DNA from 2 places in the Psychrobacillus sp. Z16_25 genome. Region 2 is predicted to be linked to the other one. Evidence: riboswitches for the same ligand, from Rfam matches in the RefSeq annotation. Region 2 holds a riboswitch; the other holds the start of a gene.
What was found. Region 2 has a riboswitch for S-adenosylmethionine ahead of AC1VU3_RS05555 (methionine ABC transporter ATP-binding protein). Riboswitches for the same ligand answer to the same signal wherever they lie in the genome.
Positions count from the first base shown of each region.

Region 1: linked by a shared signal. The riboswitch ahead of AC1VU3_RS11555 (O-acetylhomoserine aminocarboxypropyltransferase/cysteine synthase family protein) and the one ahead of AC1VU3_RS05555 (methionine ABC transporter ATP-binding protein) in region 2 are both predicted to bind S-adenosylmethionine.

Region 1 covers NZ_JBXEOV010000010.1:32,265-40,443, forward strand. The annotation lists gene AC1VU3_RS11545 (hypothetical protein) at 1-502, shown strand, start outside; gene AC1VU3_RS11550 (homoserine dehydrogenase) at 647-1,633, opposite strand; gene AC1VU3_RS11555 (O-acetylhomoserine aminocarboxypropyltransferase/cysteine synthase family protein) at 1,758-3,050, opposite strand; SAM riboswitch class I at 3,165-3,276, opposite strand; gene AC1VU3_RS11560 (glycerol-3-phosphate acyltransferase) at 3,417-4,064, shown strand; gene AC1VU3_RS11565 (YdcF family protein) at 4,074-4,661, shown strand; gene AC1VU3_RS11570 (DinB family protein) at 5,271-5,741, opposite strand; gene AC1VU3_RS11575 (class I SAM-dependent methyltransferase) at 5,738-6,484, opposite strand; gene AC1VU3_RS11580 (hypothetical protein) at 6,609-7,133, opposite strand; gene AC1VU3_RS11585 (HAD family hydrolase) at 7,212-7,841, opposite strand; gene AC1VU3_RS11590 (DUF6176 family protein) at 7,887-8,179, opposite strand, start outside.
Region 2 covers NZ_JBXEOV010000003.1:207,169-215,347, forward strand. The annotation lists gene addB (helicase-exonuclease AddAB subunit AddB) at 1-1,433, opposite strand, end outside; gene lepB (signal peptidase I) at 1,514-2,053, opposite strand; gene AC1VU3_RS05540 (TVP38/TMEM64 family protein) at 2,046-2,687, opposite strand; gene AC1VU3_RS05545 (AzlC family ABC transporter permease) at 2,797-3,498, shown strand; gene AC1VU3_RS05550 (AzlD domain-containing protein) at 3,500-3,811, shown strand; SAM riboswitch class I at 3,929-4,032, shown strand; gene AC1VU3_RS05555 (methionine ABC transporter ATP-binding protein) at 4,247-5,272, shown strand; gene AC1VU3_RS05560 (methionine ABC transporter permease) at 5,262-5,924, shown strand; gene AC1VU3_RS05565 (MetQ/NlpA family ABC transporter substrate-binding protein) at 5,937-6,788, shown strand; gene AC1VU3_RS05570 (M20 family metallopeptidase) at 6,928-8,133, shown strand.

The DNA of each region.
Region 1 (8,179 bases), on a different contig from region 2:
TGTTCTTATACTTGGTCTTATCACTCGATATGCTTTGGAGCGAAAAAGACTTGGGGGTATCCTACTAGCAATCACCCCAATTATTAATTTATTTCTATTGGTCTTTACCTCGATTGATTTGCTAAAAGGCGGAACCGCAACTGAGGTGCATGCCCTTGCCGCTGTGTACCTAGGAATATCCATTGTGTTCGGCAAGAACCTGATACGCTGGGCAGATGAACGCTTTTTATTTTATTTCAAAAGGATAGGCAAAAAGCCGAAGAAAATCGTTGGATACGAATATGCACGCCTCTCTATGAAAGGCTTTGTCCAGCATTTTGTAGCATACGCCATTGGGGCAGGATTTTTATTTCTTTTCATTTATTTAGTGAACGACGCAAGTCGCACTGAAATTTTATCGATTGCCTTAAAAATCTGGTCACTAGTGCTAGTGATTGACTTCTTTATTTCCATTGCATACTTTATTTGGCCTCGGGGAAAAATGGAGGCGCACAAGCAGTAGAAAGTTCGTGAGAGCACTTTATGAGACAAGAATAATGTTTTATTGAGACAATGGCAGAAGCAAGGGGTATCCCATATTAATGGCATACCCCTCTTTAATTTAAATGGATACTTCAACTCCAGGTGATTCTAGTAGCATGTTCCCTTAGATGGTAATAAAAAATCCTGCACGTTTTCCAATAATCTCTGCATAATCCTCTACCATTACACTAGCAGTTGGGTACATTCCTGCACCTGGTCCTACCAATGTCAGCGTACCAATGTAATTTGTGTCTAAAGAAACTGCATTGTTTACTCCTTCAATTGCATAAAGCGGATGATCCGGTCCCACAAGCTGTGGACCAACTGAGGCATATAGGTCCCCGTTTTCATCTTGTTCTATTTCCGCTACATGGCGATAGCGGTATCCCTCCTGCTTTGCTTTTTCTACATCCTCAGAGGATATTTGATCAATCCCAATTACCTGTACATCATCCCAGTTAGGCTGTTTTCCGAATGCTAGCGCACTTAAGATCATTAGTTTTCGAAAAGCGTCCTGACCAGATATATCATTATAAGGATCTGCTTCCGCATACCCTAAAAGCTGTGCTTCTGATAACGCACTCTCAAAGGAGCTTCCTTCCACACGCATTTGAGTAAGAATATAGTTGGAGGTTCCGTTTAAGATACCTTGAATACGCTTAACTGAATTGACCTGTAGTAAGTTTTTTAGTGTCTTAATAATCGGTACTCCTCCAGCTGTAGTAGCCTCAAAACCAACGTACACTCCTCTAGATTTTGCTCTCTCCTGCAGTGGGATGCTGTATTTTGAAAACATTACTTTATTTGCAGTAATAACATGACATCCTTTGTCAATCGCCCTGCATAGATAGCTATATGCTGGCTCTTCATTCACGATGGCCTCAAATACCACTTGAAGTCCCGGTATATTCTCAATATCCTCAAAATCATCCGTGACTAAAACACCTGGTGTCTCAGGTCTTTCCTTCCCTAGATCTCTAATCAGAATTGCACTAATTTCAATGTCTAATCCCAATGACTTTTTTAAGTCTTCTCGTTTTTCATTCACAATGTGATATATACCTTGACCTACTGTCCCAAAGCCTAAGATTGCCGCTTTAATTTTCGCCATGATGTTTCCTCCTCAGAACCCGTACAACCTGAGCCAAATCGTACTGAAGTAAATTTTCCAATCTTTCAACGATTGATTATTTTACTTATTGTAGACCATTTTAACCCAAATCACAACAAAAATTCTATCTAGAGAGGACATTTGTTTTTTCTAGAAGAACTCTACCAAGCGCCTCCTTTAAATCTTCGACTGATTCTAAGCCCACTGATAAGCGAATTAAATCCTCGGTTACACCTGTCTTTACTAAATCCTTTGGAGTCAGCTGCTGATGGGTAGTGGATGCTGGGTGTATAATCAGCGATTTTGCATCTCCTACGTTTGCAACATGAGACCAAATTTCAATATTGTCGATGATTTTTCGACCCGCTTCTTTTCCACCCTTTACTCCAAAGGTTAGAATGGAGCCATATCCTGATGTTAAGTATTTTTTTGCAAGCTCATGAGTCGGGTGACTTTCAAGCCCTAAATAGTTGACCCATGTCACTCCTTCATGCTGTTGTAAGTATTCAGCTATCTCCTGTGCATTTTCATTATGCTTCGGCACCCTTAAATGAAGTGTCTCCAATCCTTGTAAGAAGGAAAAGGCAGCCTCCGGGCTAAGAGAGGGACCAAAATCTCTTAACAGCTGTACTCTCAGCTTAATAGCAAACGCTACATCTGGTACATCAATGCCGTAACGTAATCCATGATAGGTTACATCTGGCTCCGTGAAGCCTGGGAACTTATCAGAGTTCCAGTTAAAATTACCACCGTCTACTACGACTCCACCGATTGTTGTTCCATGACCTCCAATCCACTTTGTTGCAGAGTGAATCACCACGTGAGCTCCATGCTCAATTGGATTGCAGCCATAAGGTGTCGCGAATGTATTATCCACCAGTAATGGAACTCCCACCTCATTTGCAATGCTTGCCACTTTCTCTACGTCCAACACATTGAGACTTGGATTACCGATTATTTCAGCAAAGAATCCCTTTGTTTTGTCCGTAGCTGCTTCTCGGAAGCTTTCTGGATTGGTTGAATCAACAAATTTTACGGTAATGCCGTACCTTGGGAGTGTATGGGCAAATAAATTAAATGTTCCTCCATACAAATTCTCAGCTGCAATTATTTCATCGCCTGCTCCTGCAATATTTAAGATAGAAAAAGCAATAGCCGCCATCCCAGAGGAAAGTGCGACAGCCGCTGTTCCTCCTTCTAATGCTGCAATACGTTGTTCAAACACATCAACTGTTGGGTTCGTAATACGGGAGTAAATGTTACCAGTTTCCTTTAAAGCAAATAAGTTTTGTGCATGCTCCGTGTCTTTAAATACATAGGAAGTCGTTTTGTGAATGGGTACCGCTCGTGAGCCAGTGACAGGGTCCGGTTGTTGTCCACCGTGCAGAAGTAATGTTTCTTTGTGAAGATTAGTCATTTGAATTCCTCCAATTTAGTAGTTTAGATGGAATGCTGGAGGCCTCGAGAGGATATTGAACAAGAAAACCCCTCTTCTAGTAATGAGAAGAGGGGACTGTTTGACTTGTTCCTCCTCTTATCTTCCAAATCCAACTAAATGGATTTGTAGGATGTAGCACCTTCCAGTAAAAACTGGGGTTGCTGGACTTCGTAGGGCCTATTCCCTCGGTCTCTCTTGATAAGAGTATTTGGTTTGTATTTCCATCTTGTTACACAGTTTAGCTCCTCTTCTTTTATTCGTCAAGGAAAATAGTTAAAATTCTGAAACTTTTTCATTCTTACACTCGTTTAATAAAAGGAATACCTTGGAAAGGGGGAACGTAAAATGAGTATTTGGGTATATGGAGTTGCAACTCTTTTCATCGGATATCTTCTTGGGTCAATTCATGGTTCGAAACTAGCACAATTTTTTAGTGGTGTGAATATTAAAAAGGAAGGCCTAAATAATTCTGGTGCATCTAACGCAACCATTGTACTTGGCTGGAAATATGGCATTCTTGTTGGGGTAATCGATATATTAAAAGGCGCCGTTATGATCATCGGCGTTCGATTGTTTGCTCAATATACAGAGATTTTTTCTCCTGCACAGTTAGATTTTTTACTCTATTTAGCTGGGGCTGCTGTAATCCTAGGACATAACTTTCCTATTTACACACGCTTTCAAGGAGGAAAAGGTACTGCTTCCATTATCGGAGTATTACTTGCATTGCATTGGCCGGTAGGGCTTGCCGCATTACTGCTACTTATAGCAATCACTATTATAACGGACTATTTATTAATCGGAGTTTTTGCATTTTATATCGTTTTCGTAGCAGCATCTTTCTGGGTAGCAGACGGATTAGGTCCTGTCATAGTTGCCAGCTTTCTGTTCTTGATGGCCCTTCTACTTCATCGCGAGAATGTTCAGCGACTAATGAAAAAGGAAGAGCGAACACTTTCATCTGTTATTAAGAAGAAAAAGCCTTCAACCTAAGGAGCATACATGAAAAGAAAAATGAGGTGGATTGTGCTAGTACCCGTTTTTATCACCTTTTTTGTTGGAGGAGGATTATGGTTACTAACTGGCAAATGGCTAGAGGATGGACTTAAGCCAGCAGCAGATGGCACAAATGAATATGCAATCGTATTAGGAGCAAAAGTCAAAGAAGGAAATATCCCATCCTTGGCACTTCGCTATCGACTAGAAGCCGCTTTGGAATATGCCCAATCATATCCACACATCAAACTAGTAGTCTCTGGCGGTCAGGGACCTGATGAGGATATAGAAGAAGCAGTTGTAATGAAAGAATACTTGGTCGAACACGGGATTGAAGAGGAAAGAATCATTCTGGAAAATAAATCTACCTCTACTTATGAAAATCTACTATTCTCTCAGGAGATTCTGCCTGATGACGTGGAAGCTGTCACTATCATCACTAGTGATTTCCACTTGCAACGGTCCAAGATAATTGCCGAGGGGCTTGGTTGGGATGCAGACGTAGTTCCTGCCGAGACACCACCAGTAACCGAGGCAAAGCTGAGACTAAGGGAACGTGTAGCATTACTAAGGACATTTATCACTGGACAATGAAACTCTGCCTATGTGGACGGCAGAGTTTTTTAATTGGAGTAAGGGGTGGGGCAGCTAGGATTATTGATTTTCCGCTTCCTACTGGTGGATCGATTTCCACCTCCTACTGGGCCACCCTTTACTCTCATTTAGGCGATGGTTACTCTCAGTCGGTGATACTTTATTCTCGGTTGGCTTCCCGTTACTCTCGCTGGGAGGCTATTTACTCTCATTCGGCCAATTTACTCTCGTTCGGGGTTACTTTACTCTCGAATAAAGAGAATTTACTCTCACTCGATTCCCACCTCCCTGGGTTGGCCGTTACTCTCGCTCGGAGGCTATTTACTCTCACTCAATTTCCCACCTCTTACTGGGTCAGCCGTTACTCTCAGTTAGGCGGTGGTTAATCTCATTCGGTGACACTTTATTCTCGGATGGCTTCCCGTTACTCTCGCTCGGAAGCTATTTACTCTCATTCAGCTGATTTACTCTCGTTCGGAGGCTATTTATTCTCGGATAGAGCAATTTTACTCTCACTCGATTTCCAATTCTTACTGCTCTAGACGTTACTCCCTGTTCCATCTCCGCCTTACTAATTAGAATATTCTACTACTTAGAAGACCAATTCCCCTATTCAAACAACGATACCTTTATCTCTTTACCCATTCCGTATACTAGCTGTGCATGAAGCTGGCCTCTATGGTGATAGACATGAGCTACAATTTCTAGCAGCCATTCAAATTTTGTGTAGGTCGCTCCCCAATAGGAGGTTACCTGCTCCTCCAACTGATTTTCAGAATACGCTTTATAGGTTGCAGATAGATACGCAAAGTTTTCTAGTGCCTCCCTTTTTAAATCCTCTATACTTTCGAATTTTACGGAGGAATAGAATTCATTCATCTCTTCCTGCCCATAGCCAGTTGCGATAAGGAGATCCGCCTTGCAAATCGTTACCAGATGGTCAAGCTGCTCCTGAATCGATCGCATTTCAGAAGATGGTCTTACCGACAACTCTTCTTCTGTTAGCTGTTCCATGATAACTAAGACACTATCTAACGCAATTTTTATTTGATTCAAAGCACTGTCACAATAATGATTCATACATTTTTACGCGCCTTTATAATAAAGGTCGGCGGAAGAAATTCCGCTTTTTGATTGGAATACCATTTAGTTGGTGGAGTCTCTCCCTCCGGCATAACAATGTCATCGACTACTTTTTCGATTGAAAATCCACATTCTATGAGCGTATTAATATATGTACTTAACTTCCGATGGAATGTGATTACCTCGCTATGCCACGCCTCGTTATATTCCGGTCCTTCTTGATTGTATGACTTCTGGAAATAAAATCTCTCTTCTCCATAAGTTATCCGATCATGTAAAGGATGTTCCCAGCTAAAAATGAAAACCCCGCCTGGCTTTAGATAACTTGCAACGTTGGATAGAGTTTTCTTTAAATCCACAGTCCAGCCTAGAGCATAGATTGAGTAGACAACATCAAAATATCCTGCTGGAAGTCCCGGATTCTCCTCCATCGGTGATTCAAACAATGACACTTTTACCGATTGTTCTCCCAGTACATTCGTGGCAGTCTCTATCTGTTTGGTTGACATATCAAGTCCCCACAGCTCACTTGCGCCATTCCTACTCATATACTGCAGTGAATGTCCGCTGCCACAGCCTATGTCTAACACATTTCTTCCCTGCAAATCACCGAACAGCTGAAGTATATCCTCTGATGGTGCATATGGACCATAATCTGGTAGTGCCGTTCTACCAAAGAAGCGTTCCGCCGATTTTTCCCAGCCCGCTTTATTTATTGCTAACATATCATTCATTTTCATTCCTCCCCGCCATCTCATTCTATTAGAGGAGCTAATATTCCTTCTTGACGGTTAATGATATAACAAAGACTTCTCATCCATAAAAAAAGAGAGGACATAATTTGGCTCTCTCTTGGGATGAAGCTTATTCATAGTAGGTTTCTAGATAGGACACCATTTCAACTGAAGATAAAGAGGAATTACCATTGCTAACGGCATGTGCAAACAACAACGTTCGGTCATTTACAGGGATGAATTTGACTGTTAAATCATATTCCGCAGGACTTTCCACATCAAAGGGATGATCCACATAATAGGCAACCATCATATGGGACTCTATATCTATTGTTTCCTCTGTAGTTCTGGCAAACCCCACTGTCACTAGCTGCTCGTCAGCTGGTTTATTAGCGATCGATCTTAGCTTACTACTCCACAATCCCCATTTATTTTCCACAGAAACGATTAGACCTATTTTTTCTGGATTAGCCAGTAGAAAGACAGAAGCTGATTCTTCATCATACAGTGGATATTCTTCTTTTATCACGATATCTTCTTTGGAGAAATCTTCACTTTTTAAGATATATGTCTCACTAGCATATCTATAATATAGAAGGCTTGACATAAGAATGATAGCGGTTAATATACCTATTACAAAATAAGACCTTTTCAAAACATCCCCCCTCCAGACAAAACGAAACTTCCAAGTATCACCTAATCTCATTCTATAAGAACTGCTTTGAATCCTTCTTTACGAATCGAGTCGTGACTCTTTTAATAGGGTAATCAAATCTAGTTTGCCTCTATCTAAGTGAATCGTCCGAATGCCTAGTCTCTCAGCACCAAGTATATTTTCCAGCTTATCATCAATGAAAACACATTCCTCTGCCAAAGCATTCGCTTGATCAAGTGCTATGCGAAATATTTCCTCTCCCGGCTTCTCTGCCTCTACAAAAGCTGAAAGATTAATAGGATCAAAATACTTGCGGTTCCCCAATCGGTCAAATACCCAATCCATACTTGGCATTGCATTTGAAATAATAGCTAGATTGTAATGCTTGCTTAATTCCTCTAAAACTCCTATTACTTCTGGATATAGCTCACATTGGGCAGCATAATGAGTGCAATTAAATAACTCTTGGGCAAGCACTAGTTCACCAAGCTCCTCAGCTATCGTTGCATAATATTCTTTATAATAAGCTTCTTCTGTATCCCAACTTGTAATAAAAGGTAGTTTAACTTGTTTTGCCTTTCTGAGAGCAACGTCAATGCGAGATAGAGGATAGCCTCTTTCCATTAATAGGGATCTTACTCGATCATCGCCTTTTACAGGGGTATCGAATAAGACACCACCAGCATCAAAAAATATCACTTTTATCATACGGTTCACCACCCCATCCTATAAAAAGCCTCTTCATACTAATAGTTATTTCATAGACTCTCGTACTTTTTCAGGAATCATTACTACTTCTGTTTGTAAATGAACCGGTTTGTATGTTTTATCGATACACTCTTCCCAATATTCAAGGTGCTTTTTATCAATCCAGTGTTCTGATTCCTCCACCTCGATTCCGTCGGTCCCTTGAACAGAGTACCAATATAGATACTCTTCTCCGTTTAAGATTTCTCGAAAAATCGTCTCGACATACATTTTCTCGCCTTCGAGTGTCATCAGAACATCTTCCATATTTTCGTTTAAGTAGCCTAACCACTCATTTA
Region 2 (8,179 bases):
ACAAAGATATCTCTCGCAGCATGTATTTCGGCCTGAATAAGCTTTTCTTCATCTGTTTGAATTTTCGAGTAGAACTCCAAGCCCTTATATTTCTTATAAATCCACCGTTTTTCATCAAACCAGCGGTCTCCATATATCCCAAAGGAAAGCACAAAATTCTCTAGGCGATCCGCCCTTTCTCGCCATCTTGTTTTAGCTGATTCGATTGGGAAGAAAAGGTCCGTTTTGATTGCACGGAAAATAGGCTCGTACTTCCACTCGGACCGAATAATTTCAAACACTGTTCTACTTAGCTCAATGAGCGGATGATGAAGCATCGATTTCTTTTGACTAATAAAATATGGAATCTCGTATTGAGAGAAGGTTGTTTCTATTAAGCTCTCATAATTTTCCGCATCTCGATGTAGAATCGCCATATCCTTGTATCGAAACTGTTTGTCCTGCATCAGCTCTCGAATCTGTCTCGCTACTGCGTGAACCTCTGCTCGTTTATTCATTGCTTCTGTAATGCGTATATAGCCCTCTGTCTCGATAGTAGGAGCAGGGATTGTATTAAAGTTAGCCTCTAGATGAGCTAGCTCTGGTACTGCAAAACGACGAGACTCTGAGAAGTGGACTGCTTCCTCCACTTTCACTTGATCAACCTGTGCCATCTCTAAAAGTCTTGCTGCTGTATTAGCAGGCTGGAAGAAAAGTGATTGCTCGTCTAATGCGTCCGAAAGCGTTTCAAAAGGCAAGGCGACGGAAAGACGTTTTACCTTTTTCATCAATGCATTGATAATTTCCAGCTCTCTTGTCGTAAACGAGGTAAAGCCGTCTATATAAATTTCCGCAGTCTCTAGCAAACTAGAATCTTGTATATTATTTGCGAGAAGTGTTAAATACCCTTCTCCATCAATATAGCCTGCTCCTAATTTTTGCTCCATTAGCTCAAGCATTAACATTAAATCGGAGGATTTATCTAGTAGCGTCTGAGGAGCGTTCATAGCCTCGAGACTTTGAAAGGCATTAGACATAGTAGAATAATCCAGACAGTATCTGCTGAATTCCTTTAATAATACTTCGATTTGATCCGTAAAGCCTCGCTTTGTCGAAGCACGATGGAATAACGTAAATTGATCTTTATGCTCCTCCAACAAGCTTCTAATAAGCATGCGGTAGCCGAATCCACTAATCTCCTCTTTTGCGATCCCGCCTGTCTCCTGAAGAACTCGCCAGGCTAATCGTTTAAAGGTAGTGACCTGCGCACGGATAATCCCCGGCAAGCCGCTACGGGCAGCCAAGTCATATTCACTAGAAAACGACATTTGGTCTGGCACTATATAAAAAATTGGATCACCAAACGGAGCTTCCTGGATGGTGCTCATTATTTCCGTTTGCATGAATCTCGTTTTTCCTGATCCTGATCGTCCACTCACCAATCGAAATGTCAAACCAAGCAGCTCCTTTCCATAAAAAAAATCCGAATAACTTCCCTCTCTCTATTGTACAAAACATAGAGTGTAGAGGGAAATTATTCAGAATGTAAATAGATGGTCATATCGGATATTGGCCAATATCTTGCTTTTACGACACCTACAATATCCTCTTTTTCAACAAACGAAAAATGCCTACTGTCAAGGCTCGACAATCGATTATCTCCAAGAACGAATACTTTATTTTTCGGAACTCGTTTACTGCCTGTCAGCTCAAGAAGCTCAAAATCCTCTGTAAATTTCATCTCTGGCTGCTTATATGCAAGATGGGACTGTAGAAAGGGCTCTTCTATGTACTTACCGTTTATAAAAAGCTGGTCATTCTCATAGTGAATGGTATCACCTGGAAGCCCTATCACCCTCTTTACAAAGTCCTCCTCCCCTGAGCGGAATATCACGATATCCATCCTTTCTAGGCTAGATAGCTTGCTGACAATCACTCGGTCCTTATCAGAAAGAGTGGGCATCATGGATTCGCCAATAATATGATAATTCGTCGCAATCAACGCCTTAAATCCAAACACCAGGATTAAACCAATGACTATCGCTAATAGCCATTCCTTTACTTCTTTATTCAAGATTCTCTCCTCTTTTTCGGCTTCTCTCTAGTCTTATGTTTCGAAAATCTGCCTCTACCTTTTTGTCTAACCTCTTCTCCACTCTCTTTCCTACATACCAAAGAATCGCAATGAGGACAATAACGATTGCTGTTCTTATTGGCTGAGTGATTAAAGCCTTAATATCCGAACCGATAAAGCTAACCACAAATATCATAATTAGTTTACCCAGCGTCAATGTCCAAAAGTATGTATGCTTCTTCATATTTGATAAACCTGCGACTATGTTCACTAGCGCAGAAGGGGTAAACGGAAAACAGATAAATAAGAACAGCGGTCCAAATCCGTTTCTCTCTACCCATAGTATTAATTTCTGGATTCGTTCATGTCTTGTAATAAAATTTAAAACTCTAGCTCGTCCATATTTACGAATGACCAAAAAGACGGCATAAGATCCTGCAACAGAGCCCACCCAAGTTAGTAAAAACCCAAAAAACAGACCATATGCTGTTACGTTTGCCACGATAAAAACAACGAGTGGCAAGAATGGAAGAAACGCTTCCAAGAAAGGAAGTAAAATACCAATTATCGGCCCTAATGCTCGATAGTCCTGTGCTAAATGTGTAAAATTTTCTATAGAAAACCAATCAGGCATACTTTTCCCTCCGCATTCCTATGTAATTAATCTTTCCCTTTTAGTGTATACATAAAACGACTTTCTTATAGTATAATTTCTTCATTATCATGAAGGTGGTGAGAAATTTGTGACTTTTTCAAAAGGCTTAAGGGCCGGGGTAAATATCGCTATTGGCTATTTTCCGATTGCCCTTACATTTGGACTTCTTGCAAAAACGGCTGGCTTAACTATCTGGCAAGCCACTGCAATGAGTATACTCGTTTATGCCGGAGCTGCCCAATATATGTCTTTGACGCTTTTGACGAAAGGTGTTGACCCTATTTTAATCGTTTTAAATACATTTGTCGTCAATATACGTCATTTCCTTATGACGGCATCACTGAGTGAAAAGATGCATCGGGAAAAAAGATGGATAAAAGGAATATATGCTTTTGGAATCACGGATGAAGCTTTTTCCGTTCTGGCAACCCGTAAAGAAGAAAAGCTCACAACCTCCTTCGCCTTTGGAGTGATCCTCATCGCATACAGCAGCTGGGTGGTTTTTACTGCAGTTGGACATGTCATTGGAGCCAATCTGCCGTTATTTTTTCAAGCTGCGATGTCCGTTGCACTCTATGCCATGTTTATCGGACTTCTAGTGCCCTCCATGAAAGGCAATAGAAAGGTGGTCATGCTAGCTTTAACTGCCGCAAGTATCAACGGCTTTTTTTATTGGACACAACTCTTATCTACAGGCTGGTCCATTTTAATCGCTACGCTGGCAGCTTCTATCCTAATTGAACTGATTTATTCCAAAAAAGCAAGACCCATCGTGAAAGGAGAGTCTTAATATGGGTGATTGGTATTGGTGGACCATCCTTGGCATGGCCATTGTTACATATATCCCACGTGCGTTCCCTTTGACATTTTTAGAAGGCAGGGAACTACCTCCTATCGTGTCTGGCGTGTTAGCAAATATCCCCTATGCCGTGTTAGGGGCATTAATCTTTCCAGCCATTCTTTATATCCAAGAAGGAAATTACTTATTTGGATTAATAGGCGCAATAGTAGCTTTTTCTTTGGCTTTTATTTTTTCTAATGCCATGACTGTTGTACTAGGAACTATTGGTGTTTTAGCAATTTATAGCCTTATTTTTTTATAGTACATCAAAACGATATTAATATTCAAAATAAAATTAATAGTAAAAATAACTTGACTAGTTTGACTAAAGCGTTTAAAGTTATAATCAATTCTTACAACAATTACATAGCGCATCACTTTCTTATCCAGAGAAACCGAGGGACAGGCCCAATGACGTTTCGGCAACAGGTTCAAATTTGAACACTGTGCCAATTCCTGCAAGCTTAGCTTGAGAGATGAGAGAGATGGTTTTTCAAATCTTTTGAAGAGCTCTCTTTTTCTTGTCTATTTGATAAGAAAAGAGAGCTCTTTTTGTTTAACTTCCTACTCCGTGCCAGACCCCATCGAGGTCTTGCCCAATTATAATAAGGCATTTAGCACATTTCTAATCAAGTCTCTTTCCTGGAAAGTAAGATGGCTACGTTGTTTGAAGAAGTATGATTCTAGGAGGGATCCCATGATTGAATTCAAAAATGTTTCAAAGACCTTTCTTCTTGGAAAACGAAAGGTGCACGCTGTAAAGAATGTCTCTCTTTCCATTGAGAAAGAAGATATTTTCGGTATTATCGGATTCAGCGGTGCAGGAAAAAGCACGCTGCTTCGCTTAGTGAATATGCTAGAGCGTCCTACAGAGGGTTCCGTTTTTATTCAAAACACAGACGTGAACAGCCTTTCCTCTAAGGATTTAAGAACGAGAAGAAGAAACATCGGGATGATTTTTCAAAACTTCAACCTCTTCCATTCTCGTACTGTAGCTGGAAATGTAGCATATCCACTAAAGCTTGCCGGTCTAAAAAAACAAGAAATAGACAAACGAGTAGAGGAACTGCTGAGCTTTGTCGGGCTAACAAGCAAGGCAAAGGATTTTCCAAGCCAGCTATCAGGTGGTCAAAAGCAGCGTGTAGGAATCGCTCGTGCACTTGCAACTTCTCCCGATATTCTGATTTGTGACGAGGCAACCTCTGCACTAGACCCAGAAACTACGGCTGATATTCTAAGGCTACTAAAAAAAGTGAACAAGGAATTTGGGATTACTATTTTGCTGATCACTCATGAAATGCATGTTATTCAATCTATCTGTAATAGGGTGGCTGTCATGGAAGACGGCGAGGTGATTGAAACAGGGGACGTTTTCGATGTATTCACAAACCCTCAGCACTCGACCACCAAACGGTTTATCCAATCCGTCCAGCAGGATCTCCCCTCCCCTACTGTGTTACAGGAGTGGCGAGAGAACGGTGGGAAAAAATTATATCAGGTCATCTTTAAAGGGGATGTTACAAACCAGTCCATCCTTTCCCAGGTTACGCAAAAACACCGCGTACACTTTAACATCGTCTACGGCTCTATTCGAGAGCTGCAGGAAAAGCTATTCGGAAATCTACTCATTTCCTTTGAAGGAGACCCGCAGGGAATAAAGGATGCCATTCATGAATTAACAACCATTGTAGAACTTCAGGAGGTGACACCAAATGAAGGTTGATTGGACGACATTTTGGCCAACGATTTTAGAATCGACTGGCGAAACGATCATCATGGTCATTGTGACACTGATTTTTTCCTCTATTCTAGGAATCAGTATTGGTCTACTACTTTTTGTAACTCGTGAGAAAAATATTTTAGAAAATAAGTTTTTGTTTCAATTACTAAATTTATTGATAAATATCATTCGACCGATCCCGTTCATTATTTTCTTAGTTGCCATTTCGCAGCTTACTAGATTAGTAGTCGGTTCAACGATCGGAATAGCAGGTGCCATCTTCCCGATGACCATTGTAGCCAGCTTTTCCATAGCTAGGGTCGTGGAGAACAATTTAGTAAGTATCGATCCCGGTGTAATTGAAGCAGCTCAGGCAATGGGAGCAAGCCCACTACGTATTATCTTTACTGTGCTAATTCCAGAGGCACTAGGTCCACTGATTCTAGGTCTTACATTCACTACCGTCAGCTTAATCGACTTCTCCGCAGTAGCAGGAACAGTTGGCGCAGGTGGACTTGGACACGTGGCAATGACCTATGGCTATCAACGATTTGACGGAAGTGTCATGATCGTCACTGTACTGATTTTAATTATACTTGTGCAATTTGCCCAATGGATTGGAAATACATTATCGAAAAAATTCTTAAGACGATAAGGAGAGATTGACATGAAAAAAATTAGCTTACTACTATTTGCAGTAATTACAGCACTTGTTTTATCCGCTTGTAGCAGCTCATCAGCTTCCGAAAAGAAGGTCATCATTGGGGTAAACGGTTCTGACGGTGTCCAATGGCCAATCCTTCAAGAGAAAGCAGCAAAAGAAGGAATTGAAATTGAGCTAAAGGAATTCTCAGACTATACCCTTCCTAACAACGCACTTGCTGAAGGAGACATTGATTTAAACGCATTCCAGCATATTTCCTTCCTAGCTTCTTACGTAAAGGAAAGTGGCAATGACTTAGCTCCAATTGGTTCTACTATGTTTGCACCGCTTGGACTTTATTCAGAAAAAATTACGGACGTTAGTGAAATCAAAGCAAAAGACAAGATTGCAATCCCTGACGACCCATCTAACCAAGCTCGTGCACTTCGATTATTAGAGACGGCTGGTTTGATAACATTAGCAGACGATTTTGGACTTTACGGAGATCCATCTAAGATTATCGATAACCCATTAAACTTAGAAATCATCCCAATGACAGCTCAGCAAACACCACGAGTTTTACCAGACGTTACTGCCTCTGTTATCAATAACGGTGTCGCTGGTCAAGCAGGTTTCTCTCCTGGTGAGGATCCAATTTACAAAGAGGCTGGCGAAAGTGAATCTATCTACCCTTACGTGAACATCATAGCTGCTCGAGCTGAAGACAAAGATAATGAGGTATACCAACGTATCGTCGAGCTATACCAAGAGGAAGACATTAAACAGGCAGTAGAAGAGGATACAAAAGGCGGTTCGTCATTAGTAATTTTAACGAAGGAAGAATTAGAAAATACGTTTAATGATTTAGCAAAATAAAGAATTTTAAGTAGGCAGGGACCTTTTAGAACCAATTGATTAGAGTGTTGGCTAGCCTTTGCTTGGTTCCCAAGTAAAGCGTCTAGCCAGCACGAAATCAACTTATCATATAGCCCAACAAATTAAAGGAGGAAACTACATGAGTACAGTTATTGAAGCAACAGAGTTAATCGCAAAATCTATCGAGGAAAATAAAGACCTGTATATTCAAACGAGTCAAGAGATCCATGCAAAACCTGAAATCGGCAATCAAGAATTTTTCGCAAGCGCAAAGCATGTAGAGATTTTAACAAAGGCAGGCTTTGAGGTAACTACTGCAGTAGCTGGTCATGAAACATCCTTCTATGCTGTAAAGGATTCTGGAAAAGAAGGTCCTACAGTAGCATTCTTAGCAGAGTATGATGCTCTTCCAGGCATCGGCCATGCATGCGGTCATAATATTATTGGAACAACAAGCGTAGCAGCGGGAATCGCATTAGCTGAGGTTTTACCTTCTACTGGTGGGCGTGTACTTGTATTAGGGACTCCCGCTGAAGAAGGCGGTCCTAACGGAAGTGCAAAGGGTAGCTTTGTAAAGCATGGTCTTTTAGAAGGAGTAGATGTCGCTATCATGATTCACCCTTCTGCAAAAACTTCCCTAACAGGAGAATCACTAGCAGTAGATCCTCTAGATTTTCATTTCTACGGAAAAGCAGCTCACGCTTCTGGATCACCTGATAAAGGAATCAATGCACTAGACGCAGTCATTCAATTATTTAATGGGATCAATGCATTACGCCAGCAGCTTCCTTCAGACGTAAGAATCCACGGAATCATTACACACGGTGGAGACGCACCAAATATTATTCCGGAATATGCGTCTGCCCGCTTCTACATTCGTGCAGAAACTTGGAAGCGCACAGTAGAGGTTTCTGAAAAAGTGCGAGCTATAGCTAATGGAGCTGCACTTGCCACAGGCTCTAGTGTTCGCGTTGAACGCTTCCAAAATGAAGTACAGGACTTTGTCTTGAACTCAGTCCTTGATGAAGTTCTCCACCATGAACTAGAAGCAGTTGGTGAACATGTACACACAGAAAAACGAAAAGGAAAAGGCTCCACAGATGCAGGAAACATCAGCTACGCTGTCCCTACAGCACATCCTCATATTAAAATCGGTCCAGACGATTTAGTTGGACACACGATTGAATTTAGAGAAGCTGCAAAGTCTGAACTTGGCAACGAAGCTCTGATCAAAGGAGCAAAAGCAATCGCAAACGCAGGCTATCGCATCCTAACTGATGCAGAATTGCTCCACCGCATCCACAAGGAGCACGAACAGGCACTGGCTAGGAAAGCAGCACAGTAACTAATAGAGGCTAGACAATTGAATTTGAAGAGTTGTTGAACCTCTG